3 regions of the Pseudogulbenkiania sp. AW2-16 genome follow, and region 3 is predicted to be linked to each of the others. Evidence: predicted binding sites of a transcription regulator. Region 3 holds the regulator's gene; each other region holds the start of a gene.
What was found. Region 3 encodes FNR, which switches genes on or off when oxygen is low (the NO sensors DNR and NnrR bind a similar motif). Its sites were predicted from a motif close to TTGATNNNNATCAA; they were not measured.

Region 1: the regulator FNR is predicted to act here: its motif matches at 7,390-7,403, upstream of ABKF58_RS07845 (ribonucleoside triphosphate reductase).
Region 2: the regulator FNR is predicted to act here: its motif matches at 1,998-2,011, upstream of cobA (uroporphyrinogen-III C-methyltransferase).

Annotation. Positions count from the first base shown of each region.
Region 1 is NZ_CP157668.1:1,619,557-1,629,129, reverse strand. Features, by position in the region: gene ABKF58_RS07875 (CHASE domain-containing protein) at 1-1,322, shown strand, start outside; gene ABKF58_RS07870 (GGDEF/EAL domain-containing response regulator) at 1,304-3,454, shown strand; gene ABKF58_RS07865 (NAD(P)/FAD-dependent oxidoreductase) at 3,579-4,865, opposite strand; gene ABKF58_RS07860 (LysR family transcriptional regulator) at 5,029-5,985, opposite strand; gene ABKF58_RS07855 (hypothetical protein) at 6,179-6,499, shown strand; gene ABKF58_RS07850 (DUF411 domain-containing protein) at 6,575-7,006, shown strand; gene ABKF58_RS07845 (ribonucleoside triphosphate reductase) at 7,484-9,217, shown strand; gene nrdD (anaerobic ribonucleoside-triphosphate reductase) at 9,273-9,449, shown strand; gene ABKF58_RS07835 (anaerobic ribonucleoside-triphosphate reductase activating protein) at 9,430-9,573, shown strand, end outside.
Region 2 is NZ_CP157668.1:3,915,091-3,924,663, reverse strand. Features, by position in the region: gene glyA (serine hydroxymethyltransferase) at 1-489, opposite strand, end outside; glycine riboswitch at 744-832, opposite strand; gene cobA (uroporphyrinogen-III C-methyltransferase) at 1,096-1,836, opposite strand; gene ABKF58_RS18875 (c-type cytochrome) at 2,087-2,512, shown strand; gene ABKF58_RS18870 (cbb3-type cytochrome c oxidase subunit I) at 2,558-4,003, shown strand; gene ABKF58_RS18865 (cytochrome c oxidase subunit 3 family protein) at 4,117-4,707, shown strand; gene ABKF58_RS18860 (cytochrome C oxidase subunit IV family protein) at 4,865-5,125, shown strand; gene ABKF58_RS18855 (CbbQ/NirQ/NorQ/GpvN family protein) at 5,135-5,941, shown strand; gene ABKF58_RS18850 (hypothetical protein) at 5,943-6,338, shown strand; gene ABKF58_RS18845 (nitric oxide reductase activation protein NorD) at 6,341-8,176, shown strand; gene ABKF58_RS18840 (cytochrome D1 domain-containing protein) at 8,302-9,573, shown strand, end outside.
Region 3 is NZ_CP157668.1:424,641-434,213, reverse strand. Features, by position in the region: gene ABKF58_RS02095 (sensor histidine kinase) at 1-74, opposite strand, end outside; gene ABKF58_RS02090 (ABC transporter ATP-binding protein) at 94-891, opposite strand; gene ABKF58_RS02085 (ABC transporter permease) at 903-1,670, opposite strand; gene ABKF58_RS02080 (ABC transporter substrate-binding protein) at 1,679-2,647, opposite strand; gene ABKF58_RS02075 (inositol monophosphatase family protein) at 3,625-4,413, opposite strand; gene ABKF58_RS02070 (RNA methyltransferase) at 4,555-5,319, shown strand; gene ABKF58_RS02065 (DUF1853 family protein) at 5,297-6,247, shown strand; gene fnr (fumarate/nitrate reduction transcriptional regulator Fnr) at 6,459-7,214, opposite strand; gene hemN (oxygen-independent coproporphyrinogen III oxidase) at 7,348-8,757, shown strand; gene ABKF58_RS02050 (patatin-like phospholipase family protein) at 8,845-9,573, opposite strand, start outside.

The DNA.
Region 1 (9,573 bases), 1.2 Mb from region 3:
CGCGCCAGCTGGCCCACCTCCTGGGCGGCACGATCGACGTGCGCAGCGAACTCGGGCTCGGCAGCACCTTCGTGCTGTACCTGCCGGTGCATCCAGCCGGCGGTGGCGTGAAGGAAGTCACGCTGCCGCCGGAACCGCATGTCGTGTTCCCCCCGGCCAAGGCCAGCAGCCGCAGCGACGTGCTGGTGGTGGAAGACGACCAGCAATTTGCACGCATCATCATGAACAAGGCGATGGAGTCGGGCTTCAAGACGCGCATCGCCAGCACCGGCATCGAGGCCTTGCAGGAAATGCGCCAGCACCCGCCGGCCGCCTTCATCCTCGACATCCTGCTGCCCGACATGAACGGCTGGGAGCTGCTGCGCCAGGTGCGGGGCACCCCCGCCACGCGGCATGCCCCGGTCCATATCATCTCCTGTCTCGATCGCAGCGAGCTGCACGAGCAGCTCGACATCCAGGACTACCTGGTCAAGCCGGTCGACCAGAGCACCCTGGCGCGGGTGTTCCGCGAACTGCACGCCGAACTCGGCCACCGTCCGGGACAGGTGCTGCTGGTCGAAGACAACCTGGTGGAACGGGAGCACTACCAGGCCCTGATCGAGCAGCTGGGCGGTACGCCGCAGTGCTGCGGCAACGTGCTCGAGGCCAAGAACCTGCTGCTGCAGCAGACGTTCGCCTGCGCCGTGATCGATCTCAACCTGCCCGGCGGCAGCGGCTTCGAGCTGCTGCAGTGGATCAGCAGCCAGCCCGGCCTCAGCCAGCTGCGCATCATCATCAACACCGGCATGGATCTCGACCGCGACACCCTGCAGGCGATGAACGAATACAGCGCCGTGGTGCTCACCAAGGGCGCCGCCAACGAACTCAAGCTGTCGTACGCCATCCGCACCTTCCTCGATCAGGTGTCCGATCCGGCAGGCAAGGTCGCGGCGGGCAACGCTGCAAACCGGGAGCGCGCCACGCTGCTGCTGGTGGACGACGACATCCGCAACATCTACGCCATGAGCAGCGTGCTGGAAGAGCGCCAGTTCAACGTGCTGACGGCCATCAACGGCGAAGAAGCCCTGGCCCAGATCGAACAGAACCCGGGCATTCAGCTCGTGCTGATGGACATGGCGATGCCGGTGCTGGACGGCTATGAAACCACCCGCCGCCTGCGCAACGAACTGCGTTTCGAGCGGCCGATCATCGCGGTCACCGCCTACGCGATGAAGGACGACAAGGCCAAATGCCTGCAAGCCGGCACCAACGACTACCTGCCCAAGCCGGTAGACAGCAAGGAACTGCTTAGGATGATCGACCAATGGCTCACGCAGACCTGATCGCCCTCCGCCACGATACCGGAACCCCCGCCGCCGCCAAGTCGGAACGACTGCCGGTCGTGCTGTCGATCGATGACAAGGCGGTCAATCTGCGTGTCATCGAAGTGGTACTGGAGCCCCTGCCCTGCCAGGTGGTGTCGCTCGGCTCGGGGGAGGAGGCACTCAAGTACCTGCTCACCCAGCCGGTATCGGTCATCCTGCTCGACGTCTCGATGCCCGGCATGGACGGCTACGAAGTGGCGATGCTGATCCGCGGCCGGCGCCAGACCCGCAGCACCCCGATCCTGTTCATCACGGCGGCGATGTGCGAAGAACAGGACATCCAGCGCGGCTACAGCTGCGGCGCCATCGACTACCTGGTCAAGCCGTTCGACCCGCTGACGCTGCGCAGCAAGGTGCGCCTCCTGCTGGAGTACGACCAGCAGAAACGGCAGCTGCTGAGCGCCTACCAGCGGCTCGATGAACAGCGCGACTACTACCAATCGCTGCTGAGCTCCGCCGGCGAGGGCGTCATCGGCGTCAGCCCCGATGGCATCGTCCGCTTCGCCAACCCCGCCACCCAGAACCTGCTCGGCATGTCGGCCGAACACCTGGTCGGCTACCCGATACAGCAGCTGTTCCACGAGAGCGACCGGGCAACCGACTGGGACAGCAGCCCGTTCGCCATCGCCTGCCGCGACAATGTCGAAGTGCTGCACGAGGAGACCATGCTGTACCCGCCGGGCCGGCCGCCGCTGCCGGTATCGCTGCGCTGCTCGCCGATGGGCGGGCAGCAACAGGGGCTGGTGGTGATCTTCCGCGATATCCGCCAGCAGCTGGAAACCGAGAGCCAGTTGCGCCAGCAAGCCCTGACCGACTATCTGACCGGGCTGCTCAACCGCAACGGCTTCACCATCATGCTGGAAAAAGTGCTGAGCCACGCCGAGCGCTCGCACCAGGGGCTGGGACTGCTGTTTCTCGACCTCGACCGTTTCAAGGAAATCAACGACCGTCTCGGCCACAAGGTCGGCGACATCGTGCTGCAGCAGGTGGCCGAGCGGCTGCGCGGTTGCCTGCGCCGCGAGGACCACATCGCTCGGCTCGGCGGCGACGAGTTCATCATCATCCTGGAACAGCTGGAAAGCCCCGACCGCGCCGCCTACAGCGCCCAGCGCATCATTGCGGCACTGGAGCCACCGTTGCAGATCGACGACGATACCCTCACGGTCCGGGCCAGCATCGGGATTGCCACCTACCCTGACTGCGGCCGCACCGTCACCAGCCTGATCGAGGCCGCCGACGTGGCGATGTACCGCGCCAAGGAGGATGGGCACCACCTCTACCACTTCTTCACCACGGAAATGAACCAGCGCGTCCAGGAACGGCTGCGCCGCGAGCAGCAGCTGCGGCAGGCCCTCGTCGAGCAGCAGCTGTTCCTGCTCTACCAGCCGCAACAGGACCTGCACAACGGGAGGCTGGTCGGGATCGAGGCGCTGCTGCGCTGGCAGCCGCCGGGACAGCCGGTGCAGGCGGCGGGCTCCTTCCTGCCACTGCTGGAAGAAAGCGGCCTGATCATGGCGTTTGGCGAGCGCAGTATCGAACTGGCCTGTCGCCAGCGGGCGGCCTGGCTGGTGGAGGGCTGGCTCGACAGCGCCTGCCCGCTCTCGATCAACCTGTCGGCCCGCCAGCTGGCCGACGACAAGCTGCCCGGCAAACTGGACTACATGCTGAAACACTACGGCATTCCGCCAGCGCTGATCGAGCTGGAGTTCCACGAAGCGGCGCTCGACCAGCACAACACCAAGGTCATCGAAAACCTGCACTGCCTGGGCATGATGGGACTACGGCTGGCGCTGGACGACTTCGGCAGCGAACTGGGCGAACTCGCCATCCTGCGCCGCTTCCCGATCAGCACGCTGAAGATCGGACAGGCGCTGGTCAAGACCCTGGCCGACTCGCCGCGCGATCAGGCCATCATCACGGCCACCGCGCAGCTCACGCGGGCGCTGGGCATCCGGCTCCTGGCCGCCGGCGTCGAGACACCGGCCCAGCGCGAGCTGCTGCAGAAGCTGGGCATCCCGGCGGCGCAGGGCCACTCCATCGCCAAGCCGATGACACCAGGGGAGTTGGCGGCACGTTTCGACCGGCGCTGACGACCTACCCCAGGGCTTCGGAAGGACCTGTCCGCGCCTCAGGGGTTCGGCGGCCTGCCATGCCACGCGCCACACGGCTCGCACAGGCCCGGCCGCGTGCCGGGCAGGCCACGGCAGCGCGGCGTCACATCCCGAGCCGGTCGCGCAGGCTGTAATACCACGCCCCCATCGTCAGCATCGGCACGCGGAACAGCCGCCCGCCCGGGAAGGGGTAATGCGGCAGACGGGCGAAGGCGTCGAAGCGTTCGCTCTGGCCGCGAATCGCCTCCGACAGCAGGCGGCCGGCGAGATGGGTGTAGGTCACGCCGTGACCGCTGCAGCCCTGCGAGTAGTAGATGTTGTTGCCGAGGCGGCCGGCCTGCGGCAGGCGCGACAGCGTCAGCGAGAAGTTGCCGGTCCAGCCGAACTCGATCTTGACGTCTCCCAGCTGCGGGAAAGTCTTGAGCATCTTGGGGCGGATCAGGCGCACGATCTCGCCCGGGTCGCGTGCGCCGTACACCGTGCCGCCGCCGTACAGCAGGCGCTTGTCGGCGGTCAGGCGGAAGTAATCCAGCAGGAAATTGCAGTCCTCGACACAGTGGTCGCCCGGCAGCAGCGCATCCGCCAGCTCGGCCGGCAGCGGCGCGGTGGTGATCACCTGGGTGCCGCACGGCAGCGTCTTTTCGGCCAACTCGGGCAGCAGGTTGCCGAGATAGGCGTTGCCCGCCACGATCACGAAACGCGCGCTCACCTGGCCTTCGGCGGTACGCACCACGGCCGGCTCCGCACGCTCCACGCTCAGCACCGCCGACTGCTCGAAAATCTGCCCGCCCAGCGACTCCAGCGCCGCCGCCTCGCCCAAGGCCAGGTTGAGCGGGTGGAGGTGGCCGCCCCAGTTGTCGAGCAGCGCGCCGACGTACTGCGCGGTGCCGACGATATCCTTCATGCCGGCCTGATCGATGAGCCGCAGTCCGGTGTGGCCGAAGCGCTCCCACAAACGCTGCTTGGCCTCCAGTTCATCGAGCTGCTTGCCGGTCAGGGCGGCGAACACGTTGCCCTGCTTCAGGTCGCACCGGATGCCGTACTTGGCCACCCGCTCGCGGATGATGTTGCCACCCTCGAACGCCATGCTCCCCAGCGCGGCGGCGGCGGCCTTGCCGTGGCGGCGCTCGATCACGTCCAGGTCGCGGCTGTAGCTGTTGACGATCTGCCCGCCATTGCGTCCGGAGGCGCCCCAGCCGACCCGCGCCGCCTCCAGTACCATGACCCGGTAGCCGTGCTCGGCCAGGTGCAACGCCGCCGACAGGCCGGTGTAGCCGGCCCCGATCACACACACGTCGCAGTGATGCGCGCCACGCAGTACGGGACGATCCGGCGCCGGGTTGCGTGAGGCGGCGTAGTAGGAGTGGGGGTGTTCGAGAGGACGGTCCATGGTGCACCTGTTGCAATCGTTTTCCGGACGGGCCGAGGAAGGAGCACCCGCCTGTCATCACGATACACGCGTCGAAAATACTCGACAATGCGGGCTTGGCCGTTGGCCACGGGCAGAAAAAAGCCCGGCCAGGCCGGGCGTGCGATCGGGCTGGCGCGTCGGCTCAGTGCTGCGCCGCCTCGCGCTTGGCGGTCAGGTCCAGGCCGGGGAGATCGGCGACGATGTCGGGATGTTCGGCCAGTTTCTCCGCCACATAGTCGACGAAGACCCGGGTGCGCGGAGCGATGTGCTCGCGGTGCGGGAAGCAGATGTAGATCGAACGTTCCAGCGAGATGAAGTCGGTCAGCACCGCCTCCAGTTCGCCGCTGCGCAGGTAGGGCATTGCCTCGTGACCCGGCACCTGCGCCACGCCGAAGCCCAGGCGCGCCATTTCGCACACCGCCTCGATGTCGTTCAGGGTATAGATGCCGTTGACCTCGAGCGGGATACGCTCGCCGTCGCGCTCGAACTCCCACTTGCACAGTCGGCCGGAGGTCGGGAACTGGTAGTTGATGCAGTTGTGGTTGGCCAGGTCGTCGGGTTTCTGCGGACGGCCGTTCTTGCTCCAGTATTCGGGCGCCGCCACGGTGTAGAGCGGCAGTTGCGCCAGGTGGCGCGCCGAGAGGCGCGAGTCCGGCATCATGCCGACGCGCACGCCGACGTCGTAGCCGTCCTCGATCAGGTCGCTGAAATGGTCGTCGAGGCCGAAGAACACGCGGATCTTGGGGTGACGCTGGCAAAACTCGCCCATCAGCGGCAGGATGAAGTGCCGGCCGAAGGAGTTGGGCAGGCTGATGCGCAGGTGCCCGGCCGGCTCGTCGCGGCTCGCCTTGAGCTGGTTGATGGCCGCGTCCAGATTGTTCACCGGGCCGCGACATTGCGCGTAGAAGCGCCGGCCGTCCTCGGTCAGCGTCAGCTGGCGCGTGGTGCGGTTGAACAGGCGGACTTCCAGTTCCTGTTCGAGCCGGGCGATACTCTGGCTGATGGCGGCGGGAGAGACGCCGAGCTTGCGCGCCGCGTCGGAGAAACTGCCGTTTTCGGCGGTGGTCATAAAGACCATCAGTGCCTTCAAGGTATCCATGCGCTACGGATTCCATGGTAGGGCCGGCCCCTGCGGGCCCCGGGCGGGATCGTCCGGCGTCGAGCTGAGGGGCTGACGAAAATTGATTGGGTATTTCTTTAAAAAGGTTACACCATTCTTTGAAAACAATGAAGATTGAAATGATTTGTGCCAGCTCAAGCCCGGCACACCTCACCTGCGCTACGATTACTGCATGAACTTCCTCCGCCCCTTGCTGCTGCTGGTGCTGACCGTGTGGCTGGCCTTGCCGCTCTCCACCCTGGCGCAAAGCGCACCGCCAAAGGCGTGCCATGGCAGCACCGCCGCACCCTGCATGGCGGCGGCTGACGCCGGCTGCCGCCACCGGGCGCTGCCATCCGATGCGCCAGCGTGCTGTCATTTTTACGCAACAGCTGCCCATGCCGATGTCGGAGAAGTACGGCGGGTCTCGCCCGGGGCGGTGCAGGTGGGACACGAACGCGGCGGGGAGGCGCAGTTCATCCCGCCGGTGGCCACCCGCCCCCCGGTCGCCTGAGCAGGCAAGCGAATCCCGCACGCGGCGGCCCGCCACCGAGCCGCCAGGTTCTCCCTCTCAGGACAGCTATCGACCATGAATACTCCGCAACGACTCGCCGTGATCGGCGCACTGATCTTCTCCGGCCACGCTCTGGCCGCCCAGGGCACGCTGTACAAGGACCCCAACTGCGGCTGCTGCACGGCCTGGGCCGAGCACCTGCAAGGCAAGGGCATCACGCTGCAGGTGGAACCGAGCCGCGAACTCGCCAGCGTGCGTTCGCGCTTCGGCGTCCCCTCCGACATGGGCGCCTGCCATACCGCGCGCATCGGCGGCTACACCTTCGAAGGCCACGTGCCGGCCGACCTGGTGCAGAAGGTGCTGCACGACAAGCCGAAGAACCTCGTCGGCCTCGCCGTGCCCGGCATGCCGCCGGGCAGCCCGGGCATGGAGGGCATGGGCAAGGTGGCGTACAAGGTGTACGCCTTCGACAAGACGGGGAAACGCTTCGTCTACGCCGAGCGCTGAAGCCCCGTTTCATTAGGCGGCTACGCCTTAAGAGTGCCGGCAGTACTGCGTGCGAATCTCCCTCAGAGATTCGCTCAGCGATACGGAATCCTCATGGACTACATGTCCATTCCGCGTCCTGTGCGCTGGCGGCACTCAACCGGCTTTGGCTCGCTCGCCTACTAATGAATGGGTCTACTCCACATTTCCTGGCTGTCGGATGGGTGAAGGTATTCTCCTTCGCAACGCTGCGCGACCTTGTGCAGTCAATGCCGGACCCCATCGATTCGCCTCGGCGGCGATGGCTTGCGCTCCGCCCCACCCGCCCTACCGGTCACACCCCAAAAGGCACAGCATGCTGTGCCTTTTTCATTTCATCGACACAACATGATGCGGTTTACCGCTTGATCCACGTCAAGGGATTCCCGCATCGCGCACCCGAGCGTCATTCCACCATTTATAGTGCACCTCAACGAAACAAACACCATATGTTGAGCCATGACTGAAGCAGCCCGCCTTTCTGACCACCCTGTCGCCCCGGTCGACGCCGTCGCCGCCATCGACGAATACCTGAGCCGCGCCGACTGGCGCGTGCAAGCCAACGCCAACCAGGGCTATAGCTTGGGTGGGCTGATTCTCAACGTGGCCGGCAAGGTGACCGCCAACTACTGGCTCGCCAAGGTATTCAGCGCCGAGGCCGCCCGCGCGCACCGCGAGGGCGACTTCCACATCCACGATCTGGACATGCTGTCGGGCTATTGCGCCGGCTGGTCGCTGCGCACCTTGCTGCAAATGGGCTTCAACGGCGTGCAGGGCAAGGTGGAATCGCAGCCGCCGCGCCACCTGTCCTCAGCCTGCGGCCAGATCGTCAATTTCCTCGGCACGCTGCAGAACGAGTGGGCCGGCGCGCAGGCGTTCAGTTCCTTCGACACCTACCTGGCACCGTTCGTGAAAAAGGACGGGCTCTCCTACGAGCAGGTCAAGCAGTGCATCCAGGAGCTGATCTACAACCTCAACGTTCCGAGCCGCTGGGGCACGCAGACGCCGTTCACCAACCTCACCTTCGACTGGCTGTGCCCGGAAGACCTGCGCGAGCAGATCCCGCTGATCGGTGGCGAAGAGATGCCGTTCACCTACGGCGACTGCGCGCGCGAGATGGCGCTGATCAACCGCGCCTACATCGAGGTGATGCTGGAAGGCGACGCCAAGGGGCGGGTGTTCACCTTCCCGATCCCGACCTACAACATCACCAAGGATTTCGACTGGTACGGCGAGAACACCGATCTGTTGTTCGCGATGACCGCCAAGTATGGCCTGCCCTACTTCCAGAACTTCGTGAACTCCGACCTCGAACCGCACATGGTGCGCAGCATGTGCTGCCGCCTGCAGCTCGACCTGCGCGAACTGTTGAAGCGCGGCAACGGCCTGTTCGGCAGCGCCGAGCAGACCGGCTCGGTGGGCGTGGTGACGCTCAACTGCGCGCGCCTGGGCTACCGCTTCAAGGGCGACCTGCCCGGCCTGCTAGCGGAAACCGACCGCCTGATGGCGCTGGCGCGCGACACGCTGGAGGAGAAGCGCCGCGTGGTGCAGGGCCTGATCGACGAGGGCCTCTACCCCTACACCAAGCGCTTCCTGGGTTCGCTGCGCAACCACTTCAGCACGGTGGGGGTGAACGGCATCAACGAGATGATCCGCAACTTCACCGCCGACCGTGACGACATCACCAGCGCCTGGGGACACGATTTCGCCTGCCGCTACCTCGACCACATCCGCGAGCAGATGCTGGCGTTCCAGGAACAGACCGGCCATCTCTACAACCTGGAGGCGACGCCGGCGGAAGGCACCACCTACCGCTTCGCCAAGGAAGACAAGAAGCGCTTCGCCGATATCCTGCAGGCCGGCACGGCCGAGCAGCCCTACTACACCAACTCCAGCCAGTTGCCGGTGGGCTTCACCGACGACCTGTTCGAAGCGCTGACGCGCCAGGAGGCGCTGCAGCGCAAGTACACCGGCGGCACCGTGCTGCACCTCTACATGAGCGAGGCGGTGTCGAGCCCGGAGGCCTGCCGCCAACTGGTGAAACGGGCGCTGGCGGGGTTCCGCCTGCCCTACATCACCATCACGCCAACCTTCTCGATCTGCCCGAAGCACGGCTACCTGTCGGGCCACCACGAGTTCTGCCCGCGCTGCGACGCGGAGCTGCTGGCGGAGAAGCGGCGCAGGCAGGGTTAAAGCACCATGCCCCCGGCTTCGGCCAACCTTTTGACTCTTTTAGAAAGGCAACACCATGAGCAATCTGTCCGAACAACGCCATCTCGACACCGTACTGGACAACAGCGAACGCACCCGTTGCGAGGTGTGGACCCGCGTGATGGGCTACCACCGTCCGGTGGCGGCGTTCAACATCGGCAAACAGGGCGAGTTCAACGAACGCCTGCACTTCGATGAGCGTGAAGCCGGCTGAGGCGGCACGCATCGGCGGACTGGAGCCGTTCTCGTCCTGCGACTGGCCGGGCAAGCTCACGGCGGTGGTGTTCCTCGCCGGCTGCCCCTGGCGCTGCGGCTACTGCCACAACCCGCAGCTGTGG
Region 2 (9,573 bases), 710 kb from region 3:
GGCCAACCTTTGCACTTCGTCGTAGTCGATCTCGCCGGTGTCCGGGTTGAGGCCGTACTGCACCGCGTGGTAGATCTTGCCGGAGAAGTTGACCTTGGCGCCGTGGGTGAGATGGCCGCCGTGCGCCGGGCTCATGCCCAGCACGGTGTCGTGCGGTTCCAAGAGCGCCATGTAGACGGCGGCGTTGGCCTGCGAGCCGGAGTGCGGCTGCACGTTGGCGTAGTCGGCGCCGAACAGCTGCTTGGCGCGGTCGATGGCGAGCTGCTCGACCACGTCGACGTGTTCGCAGCCGCCGTAGTAGCGCTTGCCGGGGTAGCCTTCGGCGTACTTGTTGGTGAGTTGCGAGCCCTGCGCCTGCATCACGCGCGGGCTGGTGTAGTTTTCGGAGGCGATCAGCTCGATGTGATCTTCCTGGCGCTGGCGCTCGGCCTCCAGCGCGTTCCACAGGGCGTCGTCGAAGCCGGCAATCTGCATATCCTGGGTAAACATGTGCTGTCCTTGTTGTTGCAGGGCCGGCGGCCAATGGCGGCCGCCGCGTGCCCGGTCGTTGGTGTCGACCTGTGGCCCGCACGGGCGAGGGAAGGGGTAAAGGGCGGGTGCAACGGCACGGACGCGGGTCCCCATCCGACACAGGTCAGATGACGCCCCCTCTGTCCTTTTGCCTGAGAGATTACGGCGGGGTGACGGGCACCCGGCCATGCTTCCTTCGGCGAGGCCTCACGGGCCTACTCTCCAGAGAGCCGAACGACATTGCGGTTCTTTTGCCTGAGAGTTTCTGGGGCGATACCCCTTCGGCGCCACCGCTCAAGGTGGTCTCTCCCGCAATGTTTGACGCGGCTGGTGCCGAATCTAGAGATGCCGCCGCAGCCTGTCAACGTGATTCGTCACGCGCCGGCGGCGGCACGGACGCGGCGCAGCGGGCAGGGTGTCGGCGGTGCCCGCCGACACGGGGAGCCGGCGGGGAGAATAGTCGCTTTGGTGACGAAACTGGTCGGCTGTTGAGCTGCCGAGCCGCTACCGCCGGGCCGATGCGCACCGGCCCTGCTCGGGGCCGGTGTCGGGTCGATGCAACACTTCCGGCGCGTGCCGGCAGGCTCATGCCGGCGCGGCTGCCACGGTGGCTGAGGCGGCGCTCAGCGTCGGGTAGAGCCGCACCACCTCGCCGATGATCAGCAAGGCTGGCGGACGCACGCCGGCCGCCGCGATGCGTGCCGGCAGGGTGGCCAGGTCGGCGCTGACGATGCGCTGCTGCGGCGTGGTGGCGCGCTCGATCACGGCGGCGGGGGTGGTGCCGGGGCGGCCGTGGCGCATCAGCTCGGCACAGATGCGCGCCGCTTCGGCCAGGCCCATGTAGATCACCAGGGTTTCCTCGGCGCCGGTGTGGCGCGTCCACTCGAGTTCGTCTTCGCCGTCGCGGCGGTGGCCGGTGACGAAGCTCACGCCTTGGGCGTGGTCGCGGTGGGTGAGCGGGATCAGCCCGCGCGCCGCGGCACCGCAGGCGGCGGTGATGCCGGGGATCACTTCGCACGGAATGCCGGCCTCGGCCAGCGCCTGGACCTCTTCGCCGCCGCGGCCGAACAGGAACGGGTCGCCGCCCTTGAGGCGCGCCACGCGCCGGCCCTGGCGTGCCTGGCGGATCAGCAGGGCGTTGATCTCGCCCTGCGGCAAGGTGTGGCGGCTGGCTTCCTTGCCGACGTCAATGCGCCAGGCCGAGGGCGACGCCAGTGCCAGCACGGCGGGGTCGACCAGGTGGTCGTACAGCACCACCTCGGCTCGTTGCAACCGGGCCAGTCCCTTGACCGTGATGAGTTCCGGATCGCCCGGTCCGGCGCCGATCAGGCAGACCGTGCCGGGGGGAAGTCGTCGTTGGCGGAGGCGGTCTGAGCGGCGCTGGTGGCCGCTGTCGAGAGGGGGGAGAGGCGGGGTGGTTCATGCGGACTCCTGCAGCAAGGCGATGACAATGGCGCAAGTGTAGGAATGGCGCGGCCGGGAAATCGTTGATTCGCATCAATGTCGTAAACATGTATCGCCCATACAGTTTACCCCAGGCACCGGGTGTTTCCGGTGATATGTGATAGGAGGCCGTATGAGCGCCAGCTTCACCAAGTCGACCGCCCGCAATATTTTCTATGGTGGGGCGGTGTTTTTCTTTCTGTTGTTTCTTGCATTGACGTTCGATACCACCCAGGCGCTGCCCAAGCGCGACAACCGCGTCAACCTGACCGAGCAGGTCGCACGCGGCAAGAACATCTGGGAGACGCGCAACTGTATCGGCTGCCACACCCTGTTGGGTGAGGGCGCCTACTTTGCGCCGGAACTGGGCAACGTCTACCAGCGCCGCGGACCGGAGTTCATCAAGGCCTGGATCAAGGGTCAGCCGACCGGCGCCCCGGGTCGTCGCCAGATGCCGCAGTTCCATCTGACCGACGGCGAACTGGACGACCTGGTCGCCTTCCTCAAGTACAGCTCCGAGATCAATACCAACAACTGGCCGCCCAACATCGAAGGCTAAGGCTGCCGAGCGGGATGAATTCTTGTCAGATTTAGGGAGATTCGCATGAGTACCTCGACCACGGCGGTTCTCGACACCCCTCGGGGTGTGGAGGAACACGCCGCCACCCGGCTGAAATACCGCTCGCAGGCGGTAGCCAAGCCTTACTTCATTGCCGCCATCGGGCTGTTCTTCGGCCAGATCGTGTTCGGCCTGATCATGGGCCTGCAGTACGTGATCGGTGATTTCCTGTTCCCGGAAATTCCGTTCAACGTGGCGCGCATGGTGCACACCAACCTGTTGATCGTGTGGCTGCTGTTCGGCTTCATGGGCGCCGGTTACTACATGATTCCGGAGGAGTCGGAACGGGAGCTGCACAGTCCTAAACTCGCCATCATCACCTTCTGGGTGTTCCTGGTGGCGGGCGCCCTGACCATCGTCGGCTACCTGTCGGTACCGTACGCCACGCTGGCCCAGCTGACCCACAACGAAATCCTGCCGACCATGGGACGCGAGTTCCTGGAGCAGCCCACCATCACCAAGGTGGGGATCGTGCTGGTGGCGCTGTCCTTCCTCTACAACCTGTCGATGACCGTGCTGTCCGGCCGCAAGACCAGCGTCAGCCTGGTGATGATGCTGGGGCTGTGGGGCTTGGCGATCTTCTTCCTGTTCTCGTTCTACAACCCGACCAACCTGGTGCTGGACAAGTACTTCTGGTGGTACGTGGTGCACCTGTGGGTGGAAGGCGTGTGGGAACTGATCATGGGCGCCATGCTGGCCTTCGTGCTGATCAAGGTGACCGGCGTCGACCGCGAGGTGGTGGAGAAGTGGCTGTACGTGATCATCGCCATGACGCTGATCTCCGGCATCATCGGCACCGGTCACCACTACTACTGGATCGGTACCCCGGGGTACTGGCAGTGGTGGGGCTCGATCTTCTCGGCGATCGAACCGATTCCGTTCTTCATGATGACGCTGTTCGCCTTCAACATGGTCAACCGTCGCCGTCGCGAACACCCGAACAAGGCCGCCGTGCTGTGGGCCCTGGGGACCGGTGTGATGGCCTTCCTCGGCGCCGGGGTGTGGGGCTTCCTGCATACGCTGGCTCCGGTGAACTACCTGACGCACGGCACCCAGCTCACCGCCGCGCACGGTCACATGGCCTTCTACGGTGCCTACGCCATGGTGGTGATCACGATGATCTCCTACACCATGCCCAAGCTGCGTGGTCGCGAGGCCAACAGCCGCGGCGCCCAGAAACTGGAGATGGTGTCGTTCTGGCTGATGACCCTCGCCATGGTGGCCATCACGCTGTTCCTGACCGCCGCCGGCTACGTGCAGGTGTCGCTGCAGCGCATGGGTACCACGCCGATGCCGTTCATGGCCGCTCAGGACCATGCCGCGACCTACTACTGGCTGCGTGAAGCCAGCGGTGTGGTGTTCTTCATCGGTCTCGCGCTCTACATCATCAGCTTCTTCGTCAAGGGCAAGACCGACGAAGCCGCCCACTGAGTGTGTGTAGCTAAAGGCGGCCCGGGGGGATTCGGGTCGCCTTTTTTTATCGGAAGCCGGTTTGGCCCGCTGCGTGTGCGATGCGGGGCCGGGCCGGATCCTGGGAGGCAAATATGAACCAGAGCGTAACCCTGTCGGCTTCGGCCAACCCGCGCGAGGTGCCGGGCGATCTGGCGATGTGGTTCTTCATCCTCGCCGAGCTGCTGGTGTTCGGGGTGTTCTTTCTCGCCTACGGCTATGCCCGGGCGCACGACCCTGCCACCTTCGTCGCCGGCCAGCGCCAGCTGGCGCTGGGCGTGCCCACCGTCAATACCCTGCTGCTGATTGCCGGCAGCGCCAGCGTGTCGGCGGCGGTGCGGGCCTTCGTGCTCGATCGCCAGCGCACCGCCCGCCGTCTGCTGTGGCTGACCGTGGCGCTGGGAATGGGCTTCGTGGTGCTCAAGTGCGGCGAGTTCGCCGGAAAGTTCGCCGCCGGCATCACGCTGTCGAGCGACACCTTCTGGATGTTCTACCTGTCGCTCACCTTCTTCCACTTCCTGCACGTCATCCTCGGCATGGTGATCGTCGGTGCCGTGGCAGTGTACGCCCGCGACGGGCGCTACCGGCCGGGCCAGCTCGCCGGTGTGGAGACCGCCGCCGCCTACTGGCACATGGTGGACCTGGTGTGGGTGGTGCTGTTCGCGCTGGTGTACGTGGCACGTTAGAGCCTGTCCACGATCGTGTTGCACGTCCCTGATCGGGACGCCATGGCGTAGCCCAGCCGAGGGCCACCCGCGACACATCCTGAACCGGTTCTGAGTGATTTTTATTGCTTGCCCTTGGTCAAGGTGAGGCCGGGGCCCGACGCGTAAGTTGATGACTATGAACGCTTTGAGAGATTTCCCTACCGTCTGGCGGGTGTGGCTGTGGTTGACCGCGCTGACCCTGCTGGCGGCTTTTCTTGCTGACGCTCACCTCACCCCCGGCCACCTTGCGCTGGCGGCGTTGTCGGTGGCCTGGCTCAAGGGCCTGGCCATCGTCGAGCACTACATGGCCCTGCGCCACGCCCCAGCCTGGCTGCGGCTGACCGTGCACGGCTGGCTGGCGCTGGTGAGCGCCGTGTTGATTTTTAGTTTCCTGTGAGAGAACGCCATGAACGCACCCACCGTTTCGGCCCAGCTTGATGTTCCTTTCTACCAGCCGGTCGGCTCCGAATGCGAGCTGTTCGAGGCCGCCTGGCGTCAGCAGCTGCCGGTGCTGATCAAGGGCCCCACCGGCTGCGGCAAGACCCGCTTCGTCGCCCACATGGCGGCGCGCCTCGGCCTGCCGCTGATCACCGTGTCCTGCCACGACGACCTGACCGCCGCCGATCTGGTCGGCCGCCACCTGATCGGCGATGGCGCCACCTACTGGAGCGATGGCCCGCTCACCCGCGCCGTGCGCGAGGGCGGCATCTGCTATCTCGACGAAGTGGTCGAGGCGCGCAAGGACACCACCGTGGTGCTGCACCCGCTCACCGACGACCGCCGCATCCTGCCGATCGAGCGCACCGGCGAGGTGCTAGAGGCCTCGCCCGACTTCATGCTGGTGGTGTCGTACAACCCCGGCTACCAGCACGTGCTGAAGACCCTCAAGCCGTCGACGCGGCAGCGCTTCGTGGCGATGTCCTTCGACTTCCCGCAGCCCGAGGTGGAGCACGCCGTGGTGGTGCGCGAGAGCGGCATCGACGCCGGGCGCGCCAAGCAACTGGTGACGCTGGCGGGCCAGCTGCGCCGCCTTACCGGCTACGACCTGGACGAATCGGTCAGCACCCGCCTCCTGGTCTACGCCGCTAAGCTGATGGCCGCCGGCATGGCACCGCTCACCGCCTGCCGCACCGCGTTGGCCGAGCCGCTGACCGACGACGCCGACACCCTGGCGGCGCTCCTGGCCGTCATCGACACCCAGTTCGCCGCCTGACATGGGCGACGACGAACGGCAGGACGAACAGCACAAGGTGGTGCTGGCCCACGCGCTGTATCTCGCCAACCTGCTCTTGGCCCCCGGCATCGCCTTCCTGTTGCTGTGCTGGTGCCGCCGGCGCTGGCGCGGCCAGGCCACGCCCAGGTTGGCCGAAGCCCTGCACCAGTCCTGGGGGGCCTCCTGGCGCGCCGGCATGCTGCTGGTCCCGCTGGCGCTGAGCGGCCTGCTGCTGGACCCGTCCCGCGCCGCCGGCTGGCTGCCGCTGATCCTCTCCTTCCTCGCGTTGCACGCCGTGCTGGCGCTGATGGGGATCGCGGCGCTGGCCCGGGTGCTGGCCGACCAGCCTTTCTGCTACCCGCTGCCCGGTTTGTGGCGGCACCGTCAGGAGCATTGACGATGGAAGATATTGTCGGAGGCTGGTGGGACCGGCTGATCACCCGCGCCGCCTACCGCGGCCACCCGCAGGCGGCAGTGACGCTGGCCGGCGTGACCCGGTTGGCGCCGCCGTTTTTCCGTGCCATGGGCGGCGACCCGGCGCTGGTGCTGCGCTCCACCGTCGGCACCGAGCACGGCGCGCGCCGCTCGCTGCTCGAGCGCGTGGCCGGCATCGGCGAGAAGGTGGAACTGGCCTGGAGCGACCGCCGGGCGCTGTATCTGCCGGAGAAACTCGATCTGTTCCCGTCCGCCATGCTCAACCGCGCGCTGTACTTCTGGCTCATGGCGCTGGCCGCCGAGCCGGCGCCGCGCGGCGACTGGCTGACGCGCAACCGCTTGGCGACGCAGCGTTGCACGGCACGCATGCCCGGGCTCGCCGCCAGCTACCACCAGCTGGTGGGCGCCTTGCTCGCCTTGCGCCCCGACCCGGCGCGGCTGTCGGCGCCCGAGGCCGCGGTGGAGCAGGCCATCCGCCGGGCGCTGCAGCACCCCGAACGCGAGGTGGCGTTGCCCGAGGTCAAGCGTCCGCCGCAGCCGGTGCCGCTGTGGCTGCACCCGGCGCCGCCCACCGGCGCCGAAAATGGCGGCGCCGCGGGGGAGTCCCCGGCCGACGACGACAGCGAGCACAAGGCGCGCGAGAGCGCGCAGAAGCGCCGCCGCTACCGCGCCCAGCGCATCGTGCCGGAGGACAAGAAGGACGGCATGCTGATGGTGTTCCGCGCCGAAAGCCTGTTCACCTGGGACGAGTACGTCAAGGTCAACCGCCACAACGACGAGGATGAAGACGAGGACAACGCCGCCGCCGCCGAGGACATGAACAAGCTCAGCATCGCCGCCGACAGCAAGACGCGCGGCAGCCGCCTCAAGTTCGACCTCGACCTGCCCTCCGCCGAGTACGACGACACCCCGCTCGGCCCCGGCCTGCTGTTGCCGGAATGGGACTGGAAACGGCAACGGCTGATCGACGACCACTGCCGCCTGCTGCCGATGCACCCGCGCGACGCCAGCCCGGCGCCGCTGCCGGATCGGCTGCTGCCGCTGGCACGGCGGCTGCGCCGCCAGTTCCAGGCGCTGGCGCCGGAACGCACGCGCAAGAGCGGCGAAACCAACGGGCCCGACATCGACCTCGACCGCGTCATTCGTTTCATGGCCGAACGCCAGAGCGGCGTGGCGCAGGGCGAGCCGGGGCTGTACCAGGCCTGGCCGCCGGGCGAGCGCAACCTGGCCTGCCTGCTGTTGGCCGACCTGTCGCTCTCCACCGAGAGCTGGGTCGGGGAGGCGGGCCGCGTGATCGACGTCATCAAGGACAGCCTGCTGCTGTTCGCCGAGGCGCTCTCGGCCAGCGGTGACGCCTTCGGCCTCTACGGCTTCTCGTCGCTCAAGCGCCACGAAGTGCGCTACCTGCTGTTGAAGGACTTCGCCGACGCCTTCGACGACGCCGCGCGCGGCCGCATCATGGCGCTGCGTCCCGGCTACTACACGCGCATGGGCGCGGCGATCCGCCAGTCGGCGCGCATCCTCGTGCAGCAGCCGGCGCAGCGGCGCCTGCTGTTGATCGTCTCCGACGGCAAGCCCAACGACATGGACCACTACGAGGGACGCTACGGCATCGAGGACACGCGCCAGGCCATCCTCGAGGCGCGCCGCGACGGCGTGACGCCGTTCTGCGTCACCATCGACCGCGAGGCCGGCGACTACCTGCCGCACCTGTTTGGCAGCCGCGGCTACGTGGTGGTGCAGCGCGCCGAGACCCTGCCGCAGGTGCTGACCACGCTGTATGCGCAGCTGACGCGCTGAGAGCGAAAAGGTTCACCCCTTTTGCATATTTGCCTGAGCAAGCGTTGACGCGCATCAAGGAGGGGGAGGGGCGGCAGGCCGATGATGCCGGTGTCAATTCCTTACCCTTCAAAGGAGTATGCACCATGAGCACACCGAGGATGTCCGTACTGGTCAAGAGAGCCGTCATGGCGGCGTTGCCGCTGGCAGTGACAGCGGCGTTCGCCGCCCCTCCCGGCGCCAGCGCGCCGGAACTGGCCTACCAGGCTGGCGGCTCGCCCCTGGCCGGCCAGGAGATGCACCAGAACATCAATCCCAAGGCCCCGCCGATGACCAAGGCGGAATTCGCGCAGGCACGCCAGATCTACTTCGAGCGCTGCGCCGGCTGTCATGGTGTGCTGCGCAAGGGGGCGACCGGCAAGCCGCTGACCACCGACATCACGCTGGAGCGCGGCACCGAGTACCTGAAGACCTTCATCAAGTACGGCTCGCCCGCCGGCATGCCGAACTGGGGCACCTCGGGCGAGCTGTCCGATGCCCAGGTCGACCTGATGGCGCGCTACGTGCAGCAGGAACCGCCGACCCCGCCGGAATACTCGCTGGCCGACATCGAGAAGACGCGCAAGGTGCTGATCCCGGTCGACAAGCGTCCGACCAAGAAGATGAACAAGTACAACCTCGACAACCTGTTCTCGGTGACGCTGCGCGACAGCGGCGAGATCGCGCTGATCGACGGTGACAGCAAGCAGATCATCAGCATCATCAAGACCGGCTACGCGGTGCACATCTCGCGCGTGTCGGCCTCCGGCCGCTATCTCTACGTGATCGGCCGCGACGCCAAGATCAACCTGATCGACCTGTGGATGGAGCATCCCGAAACCGTGGCCGAGATCAAGGTCGGGCTGGAAGCGCGCTCGGTCGAGACCTCCAAGTTCAAGGGCTGGGAAGACAAGATCGCCGTGGCCGGCACCTACTGGCCGCCGCAGTACGTGATCATGGACGGCGACACCCTCAAGCCGCAGAAAGTGGTGTCGACGCGCGGCATGACGGTGGACAACGAGTACCATCCCGAGCCGCGCGTGGCCTCCATCGTGTCCAGCCACTACAAGCCGGAGTTCGTGATCAACGCCAAGGAAACCGGCAAGATCATGATGGTCAACTACTCTGACCTCAACAACCTCAAGACCACCACCATCAACGCCGCCAAGTTCCTGCACGACGGCGGTTTCGATCGCACCGGCCGCTACTTCTTCGTCGCCGCCAACGCCTCCAACAAGATCGCCGTGGTCGACACCAAGGAAGACAAGCTGGCGGGCCCGGTCGACGTCGGCAAGACCCCGCACCCAGGCCGCGGCGCCAACTTTGTGCACCCGAAATTCGGTCCGGTCTGGGCCACCGGCCACCTCGGCGACGACAGC
Region 3 (9,573 bases):
AGCGCCGTGAGCACGGTGCGATGGCGGGGCCGGTTCAGGATGGGCGGGGCGGAGGGAAGCGACAGGGCTGGCATGCCGTGGATTGTGCGGCAATCAATCCACGGCGGCCAGCTTCATCTCCGCCGCGGCGTGGCGCTGCTGCTCCTCCATCACCAGGCTCCCCAGCTCGCGCTTGAGCTCGTTGAACTCGGCGGAAGACGGATCGCGCGGGCGCGGCATGGTGACGCGCTGATCGCGCTTGATCGTGCCCGGACGGTAGGTCATCACCACGATGCGGTCGGCCAGGTAGATCGACTCCTCGATGCTGTGGGTGACGAAGATGATGGTCTTGCCGAACTCGGCCCAGATGCGCAAGAGCTCGTCCTGCAGGTTGCGCCGGGTGAGCGCGTCGAGCGCGCCGAACGGCTCGTCCATCAGCATGATCGGCGAATCCATCGCCAGCACCCGGGCGATCGCCACGCGCTGGCGCATGCCGCCGGACAGATCCTTGGGGAAGCGGTTGCGAAAGTCCTTCAGGTGCAGCTTGTCGAGCAAGGTGTCGACACGCTCCGCCATGGCGCCCTTGCTCATGCCCTTGACCTCCAGCCCGAAGGCGACGTTTTGCGCCACGGTCATCCACGGGAACAGCGCGTACTCCTGGAACACCATGCCGCGCTCCGGCCCCGGCGCGGTGACTGCCTGGCCGTCTACCCGGATCGAGCCGGAGGAGGGCAGCGAGAAGCCGGCGATGGCGTTGAGCAGGGTGGACTTGCCACAGCCGGACGGCCCCAGCAGGCAGACGAACTCGCCCTGCTTGATGGTGAGGTTGATGTCCTTCAGCGCCACCACGTCGCGTTCCTGGGTGCGAAAGACTTTCTGGACGTCGCTGACGACGATTTGCGGGTTTTGCATGGTGGTGTTCCTCAGTGTTCCAGGCCGCGGTGCCAGCGCAGCAGGTGGTTATTGAGCGCGTTCATCGCGCTGTCGAGCGCTAGCCCCAGCAGGCCGATGGTGATCATGCCGGCGATGATCTTGTCCGACCACATGAACTCGCGCGCTTCCAGGATGCGGTAGCCCAGGCCGTCGTTGACCGCGATCATCTCGGACACGATCACCACGATGAAGGCGGTACCGATGCCGATGCGCACGCCGGTCAGGATGTAGGGCGTCGCCGCCGGCAGCATCACGCGAGTGAACAGCGCCAGCCGCCCCACGCCCAGGTTGCGCGCCGCGCGCAGGTAGATGCCGTCGACGTGGCGCACCCCGGAGATGGTGTTCATCAATACCGGGAAGAAGGCGCCGATGGCGATCAGGAACACCGACGGCGGGTTGCCGAGGCCGAACCAGAGGATGGCGAGCGGGATGTAGGCGATCGGCGGGATCGGCCGCAACAGCTGCAGCATGGGGTTGAACAGGCCGTAGAGACGCGGGCTCGAGCCCATGGTCAGGCCCAGCGGCAGCGCTAGCGCGGCACCGACCACAAAGCCCACCACCACGCGGTACAGGCTGGCGATGGAGTCGTGCACCAGCTCGCCGGACAGCAGTGCTTCCCACCACTTGGCGGCCACCGCCGAGGGCGCCGGCAGCACGATGGGTGAAACCAGGCCGGCGCGGGCGCAGGCCTCCCAGACCAGCAGCACGACCACGGGGACGATGGCGCCGCGCACGAAGGATTTCAGGTGTTGTTGCATGATGATCCTCACTTCACTTTCAGTTCGTTCTTGGCCTGCTGCAGCAGGTCGAGCTTGACCCACTCCACCGCCTTGGGCGTCTTGGCCCAGTGGCCGATGCCGAACTTCTGCATGAAGTGGGTAGTGACGTCGAGGTGAAGCGGGGTGACGTCGTAGGTGTAATCGGCGTTGTCCATCGCGTCGCGGAAGTCCTCGGCGCTCAGCTGGCCCTTGAACAGGTTCTCGCGCACGTATTTCTCGGCCAGTGGCGGATTCTTGTTGAAGGTGCTGGTGGATTCGACGAAGCACTTCATCAGCCGGGTGGCGACGTCGCGCTTGTTGTACAGCTTTTCGCTCATCACTAGCGTGCGCACCGGCTCGCCCATCGGGGTGTCGTAGGGTTTCATCAGTTCACGCCCGAACTGCTTCCGGATCGCCTGCGACGACTGCGGTTCGGACTGGCTCATGGCATCGATCTGCTTGCCTGCCAGCGCCTGGTTGAGGTCGGGGTAGGAGAGGTAGACCAGCTGCACGTCCTTGCCGGGCTTGTCCGACCAGCTCAGGCCGTTCTTCTCCAGTTCGGCCAGGAGCAGCAGTTCCTGCGGGCTGCCACGCGTGACGCCCACCTTCTTGCCCTTCAGGTCGCGCAGGGTCTTGATGCCGGATTCGGCCTGGGCCACGATGCGCGTCCCGCCCTTGGCGAAGCCGGCCACGACGTAGATCGGCACGCCGTTGGCGCGGCCGGAAATCGAGGCGTCGGCGCCGGAGGCGGCGACGTCGACCTCGTCGGCGATGATGGCCGGCATGATGTCGGTGCCCTTGGCGAATAGGCGCTCTTCCAGCTTGATGTTGTACTTGCCACAGATTTCCTTCATGTACGACACGGCGCCGTAGTGGGCGAACTTGAGGTTGCCGAGGCGCACGGTGTCCTGGGCGCTGGCGGCCTGGCTCGCGGCCAAGGCGCAGAAAACTGCGATGGCGGTGGTATGACGCAGCATGGTTTGTCTCCTTCGGTGTTGTACTGAACAGGACACTCGGCGGTGTCCTTGTGGTACTGGTTTGCAGGAAGCGTGCCATGCGGCGATTTTTTGTAAGTTGTTGAATTGTTGTTATTTTATTTTTGACAGGCGTGGGGCGTGGGCGAAAGATCAGACAAGGGGAGGGGAGGTGTGCGGTTTTTCGCACAGGGTAGGGGGCCGTCTGGCTGGGTTATAGGCAATTCCTATAGGGGGCTGAGGTGTGGGGTTTGCCGGTTCCGCCCGGCGGACGGGAAGGGGAAATTTGCGTCGCCAAATTCCCCCTTCACCCCCAAAGGCGACCCCCACCTGCCGTGTGATCCCGCCGGGGCCCGGCTTTGTCGAGGCACCGCCGGAACTCGCGATTCGCTAGCGTCGAATCGCTCAGACAGCCGGCGGTTTAAAACCTCGACAAAGCCACCCGTCGGCACGGCAGAAGGGGGATCCGCTACTGGCGCATTGAGCGGGTTGATTTGATGCGGTGAAAAGACAAATCTGGAGGGATTCCGGCACGGTTGGCCGAAGAGCACGGCCAATGTCTTTGGCCAATGCAGTAGAGAATATCCTCATCTCTTCCTTCGCCTGTTATTCCCAAAGCTAAGACATGACCGATGCGCCCCATCGGCCCTTCTGCCGCGCCGGCTGGATGGCGGATGGCGAGGTTTTAAGCCGTGCGCTGTCTGAGCCGTTCGTCGTTAGCGAACGGCGAGTTTGCACGGCGCCTCGCCAGCCTCCAGCCAGACGGAAACAAGCGGCGGTGGGCTCGCCTTTGGGGGTGAAGGGGGAATTTGGCGACGCAAATTCCCCCTTCCCGTCCGCCGGGCGGAACCGGCCCCCCCTCACCAGCCATATAGCAATAGCCCATAACTTCGCCGAAAACGCTATTCCAGACCGTACCTCCAAACAACAACGCCCCGCCAGCTGACTGACGGGGCGTTGGAAATACGGAGGGAGAACGATCAGCCGACGTGCGGCGCCAGCGTATGCAGCAACTGCGCCAGCACCTTCGGGCTGCCGGCCACGATGTCGCCGGATTCCAGCCAGCCGTCCTCGCCCTTGAGGTCGGTGACGATGCCGCCGGCTTCCTGCACGATCAGGCTGCCCGCCGCGATGTCCCACGGCTTCAGGTTCAACTCCCAGAAACCATCGACACGGCCGCAAGCCACGTTGCACAGATCGAGCGCGGCCGAGCCCTCGCGGCGCACGCCGGCGGTTTTGCCCAGCACGTCCTTCAACATGCCCAGGTACTGGTCGATGTAGCTCTGGTCGGTCACCGGGAAGCCGGTGGCGATCACGCATTCGTTCATGGCAATGCGCTTGGAAACGCGGATGCGGCGGTCGTTGAGGAAGGCGCCGACGCCGCGCGAGGCGGTGAACAGGTCGTTGCGGTTGGGGTCATACACTACGGCCTGCTGGATTTGACCCTTGTGCATCAGGGCGATCGACACCGAGTATTGCGGGTGGCCGTGCAGGAAGTTGGTGGTGCCGTCGAGCGGGTCGATGATCCACTCGAACTCGGCGTTGCCCAAGCCTTGGGCGCCGGACTCTTCTGCTAGAATCCCATGCTTGGGGTAGGCGTCGAGAATGGTCGAGATGATGGCCTCTTCGGCGGCGCGGTCGATTTCGGAAACGAAATCGTTGTGCTGCTTCTTCTCGACGCGGATGGTGTCGACGTTGTGCGACGCGCGCTGGATGACGCTGGCGGCGCGACGGGCGGCTTTCACCGCGACGTTGAGCATGGGATGCATTGACGGCCTCTAGTAAAGACAACTACCCCGCCTTTCCCGGTAGGGAAAGTCGTAGTAGGAAACAATCTGGGTTAAGGAACGAAAAAACCCGGCTCATGGACGGGCTTTTGATAAGCCGTCTATTTTAATGCGAAATGGCGAATGAAGAAACCCGAAGTCCCTGATTTTTTGAAGAACATTCGTGTGGTGCTGGCGCGCCCCAGCCATCCGGGCAATATCGGATCGGCGGCGCGGGCGATGAAGACCATGGGGCTGTCGCGGCTCTACCTGGTCGAGCCCAAGACCTTCCCCAGCCCCGAGGCCGACACGCTGGCCTCCGGCGCGGTCGACCTGTTGCAGCAGGCGGTGGTGGTCGACACGTTGGCCGAAGCCTTGTCCGGCGTCACCGTGGCCTGCGCCCTGACCAGCCGCCGCCGCGAGCTGACCACGCCGCTCTCCACTCCGCGCGAAACCACGCCGGAGCTGGTGGCGCGCGCGCGCGACGGCGAACAAGTGGCGCTGGTGTTCGGCAACGAGACCTTCGGCCTGTCGATCGACGAGGTCGAGCTGTGCAACCGGCTGGTGACCATTCCCGGCAACCCCGAGTATTTCTCGCTCAACCTGGCGATGGCGGTACAGGTGATGACCTACGAGCTGTTCAGCCACACCGGCGTCGACGTCGACTACCTGCGCGCCGAAGCGGAGAGCGCGACGCGCGACGAGGTGGAGGGCTTCTGCGGCCACCTCGACCAGACCCTGGCCGATATCGGCTACTACGAGCGTCGCAACGGCGAGCGCCTGATGCGCCGCCTGCGTACCCTGTTCAACCGCGCCAACCTGCTGCGCGAGGAAATCGACATCCTGCGTGGCTTCCTGAAGCAGGTGCAGCGCGTGGCCCAGCGCGATGACGGCCAGCGCCAGCAGTAGCACTTTCTACCTGCCCTACGCGTACCCGGCGGTGCGCGACCTGGCCTTTCTCCTGACGGCGCCGGCGCCGTGGCTGACCGGCGCCGACATTCTGCCCGAGCGCCTGCTGGGCGACGCCGGACCGGCACTGTTGGCCGAACTCGACCGCGCCCCGGCGGCGCTGGTGGCCTGGCTCGCCGCCCGTCCCACCACCCGCCTTGGTCGCTACGCCGAAAATCTGCTGGCGTTCTGGTTCGAGCTCGCGCCGCACATCGAGTGCGTGGCGGCCAATCTGCAGGTGCAGAATGGCGAGCTGCGCACCGTTGGCGAATTCGACTTCCTGCTGCGCATCGACGGCGAGCCGTGGCACCTCGAAACCGCCAGCAAGTTCTACCTGATGCTGGGCGAAGGGCGCCATACCCTGGTCGGCCCCAGCCTGCGCGATGCCTGGGCGCTGAAGGCGGCCAAGCTGCAGGATCAGCTCGCGCTGTCGCGCCACGCGGCGGCGCAACCCTTGTTGCCGCCCGGCTTCGTCGGCTGCCGCACCGCGGCCGGGCTGGCGGGCTGGCTGTTCTATCCCCATGCCGTGCTGCTCGAGCCGCCGCTGGCCCCCGACCTCCTCACCGGCTGGGCGCGCCCGCTGCTGGCGCCGTGGCCGCGGCGCTCGCTGGCGTCGCGCTGGGTGTGGCTGCCGCGCTTGCGCTGGCTGGCGCCGGCGCGGGTGGACGAGGCCGAGACGCTGGACGAGGACGCGCTGCGCCGCCACCTGGCGGCGGCAGAGGCGCCACAGCTGGTGGCCGAGGTCTTGCCGTTGGGGGGCGGGGACTGGGAGGAAGTGGCGCGCGGTTTTGTCTGCCCGCCGAACTGGCCGCCGCCAGCGCGACTGGCCGAGTTGCTCGACACGGTGCAGGAACTGACCAATGGCAAGGCGGGAAGCGGGGGGCGCTGAACGCCATTCATGCCGCGGTGGCCGGTGGGCCGCCCGCTGACGCTAGGACCGCGGGGGCGCGGAAGGGCTCAGAACCTGTTTACGATCTGCTGCGCTTCGGCGATACGGCGTTAAAAACGACTTTGGAATGCTCATTTACTACTTGTAAACTCCGCATCCTCAGCTGTTTTTGCCTTGTCTCGCTCTAGCTCGCGAGATCGTAAACAGGTTCTCAGTGGTTCGGCGTCGGGTGGGCGTTGGCGCAGCCGGCGACCAACTGCTTGAGCTGCTCGGGCTGCTCCAGCTGGATGTGCTTGTGGTCCACCGCGATCCAGCCCTGCTGCTGGAACTTGGACAGGGTGCGGCTCACCGTCTCCAGCTTGAGCCCCAGGAAGCTGCCGATCTCCTCGCGGCTCATGCGCAGGATGAAGTCGTTGGCGGCGAAACCGCGTACCGTCAGGCGCTGCGACAGGTTGATGAGGAAGGCGGCCAGCCGTTCCTCCGCCTTCATATTGCCCAGCAGCATCATCACGTTGTGATCGCGCACGATCTCGCGGCTCATCAGCCGGTAGAAGTGGTGTTGCAGCGAGGGAATCTCCAGCGCCAGGTTCTGCATGCGGCTGAACGGCAGCTCGCACACTTCGCTGTCTTCCAGCGCGACGGCGTTGCAGCCGTGCACGTTGGCCGAAATCCCGTCCAGTCCCATCAGTTCGCCCGACATGTGAAAGCCGGTGACCTGCTCGCGCCCGTCCTGGCTGGAGATGCAGGTCTTGAAGAAACCGGTACGTACCGCGTACAGTGACTTGAAGCCCTCGCCGTTGCGAAACAGCGCTTCGCCACGTTTCAGGCGCCGGCTCTGGCGGATCACCGCATCCAGTCGCGTCATTTCCTCACGGTTCAGACCCAGGGGCAGACACAATTCGCGCAGCGTGCAGTTGGAGCAGGAGACCTTGAGGGCTTGCAGGGGAACAACAGTCGAGTCAGTCATGCGGCATGTCCGCTTCTGTTAAGTAAGCCTTGATGTTGGTCAAAGCGTTGGGCCTTGATGTCGGTCAAAGCGTTTCTGGGAGGTTTGCCGCAAATTTACCAGTCCACCACTGGTTTTTCCATCGCGAGACATCATGAACACCACCCACCCACCGTTTTCGCCCACACGTTGCGAGTTCGACCGCGCCCTGATCGCCCGTCTCGACGGCGCCGGCCCGCGTTATACCTCGTACCCGACCGCAGACCGCTTCACCGACGACTTCAGCGCCAAGGACTACCGTCACTGGCTGCAGCAGCGCAAGATCGGCGCCAACAGCCGTCCGATCTCGCTCTACGTGCATCTGCCGTTCTGCAACACCGTGTGCTATTACTGCGGCTGCAACAAGATCATCACCAAGGATAAGAGCCGCGCCGACCGCTACCTCAATTACCTGGAGAAGGAAGTCGGCCTGGTGGCCGACGTGCTGGGGCAGCGCGAAAAAGTCATCCAGCTGCACTTCGGCGGCGGCACCCCGACCTTCCTGTCGGATGAACAGCTGGAACGGCTGATGGGGATACTCCGGACCCGCTTCGAATTCTTGGCGGAGGGAGAATATTCCATTGAGATAGATCCGCGCAAGGTGACGCGCGACACCGTGCTGCATCTGGCGCGCCTGGGCTTCAACCGGATGAGTGTCGGGGTGCAGGATTTCGAGCCGCGCGTGCAGCAGGCGGTCAACCGCATCCAGAGCGAAGAAGAGACGCGCGTGGTGATCGACGCCGCGCGCGAGGCCGGCTTCCGCTCGGTCAGCGTCGATCTGATCTACGGCCTGCCGCTGCAGACCCAGGAGTCGGTGGCGGCCACGGTCGACAAGGTCATCGCCATGGGGCCGGACCGCATCGCGCTCTACAACTACGCCCATCTGCCGACGGTGTTCATGCCGCAGCGGCGCATCAACGAGGCCGACCTGCCGCTGCCGCCGGTCAAGCTCGACATCCTGCAGCACTCGGTGGAACAGCTGGCCGCCGCCGGCTACGTGTTCATCGGCATGGACCACTTCGCCAAGCCGGAGGACGACCTCACCGTGGCGCTGCGCCAGGGCCGGCTGCAGCGCAATTTCCAGGGCTACTCCACGCACGCCGACTGCGACATGATCGGCTTCGGCGTGTCCTCCATCGGCAAGGTCGGCCCCTGTTACAGCCAGAACGAGAAGGATCTCGAGAGCTACTACGCCGCACTCGACGAAAACCGCCTGCCGGTGCTGCGCGGCATGGTGCTGGACGGCGACGACATCCTGCGCCGCTCCATCATCCAGGCGCTGATGTGCCGCTTCGCGCTGTCGGTGGAAGCCATCGAGCAGGTGCACGGCATCAACTTCGCCGAGTACTTTGCCGCCGAGATGCCGGCCATCCGCGAGTTCCAGCAGCAGGGCCTGCTCACTTTCGACGGCGACTTCCTGATGGTTGAGCCCAAAGGCCGCTTCCTGATCCGCAACATCGCCATGGCTTTCGACCGCCACCTGCGCGAGCGCCAGACCAAGGCGCGCTACTCGCGCACCATCTGATCCTTTCCCTTCCCGCCACGGCCGCCTTGCGGTCGTGGCGCGCTCTTGCCGCGGCTCTTCGTTGCGCCGCGACGACGTCGCCCCGTGTCAGCCGATGCGCCGCCACAGCCGCATCGTGCTTTTTCTCCCGACTTCCGCACCGTGCTCTTGCAGCCAGGCCTGCGCCCGCTCGCGCCCGGCGGCAAACAACTGCTGCACCAGGCCGTGATGCGGCGTGAGCTTGCTCAGGCTGTCGAGCGCGCCGGTGGTAGCGTCCGCATCGATATGGTGCAGGCGCAGCTGGCGCAGGTGTCGCTCCAGGCGGCCCAGGCCGAACAGACTTCTGCCGGCTTCGCGCTTGGCGATGGCCAGCCCTTGCAACTCGGTATGCAGCGACGAGCCGAAGCTGATGTCGTTGAGGCGGCGCTCGACCGCGCCGGCACGCCCAGGCGTCTCCTCCCACTGTTGCGGCACCAGCGTCACCAGCACGATATCGCGGGCGCGCCCCTGGTAGGCCAGCGGAAACAGCGGCGGGTTGGCGGTGAGGCCGCCGTCCCAGTAGGCTTCGCCGTCGATGTGTACGGTGTGGTGCAGCTGCGGCAGGCAGGCGGAAGCCAGCAGGTGCTCCACGCTCAGCTCGTGGGCATGGAACAGCTTGAGGCGTCCGCTGTTGACGTGGGTCGCGGCGATGAACAGCTGGATCGGGGTGGTGCGCAGCCGGGCGAAGTCGATGCTGCTGGCGATCAGCTCGCGCAGCGGGTTGTAGTCGAACGGGTTGAGCTGGTCCGAGGTCAGGAAGTGCGACAGCTGCAGCAGCCCTTGCAGCGCCACGGGCGG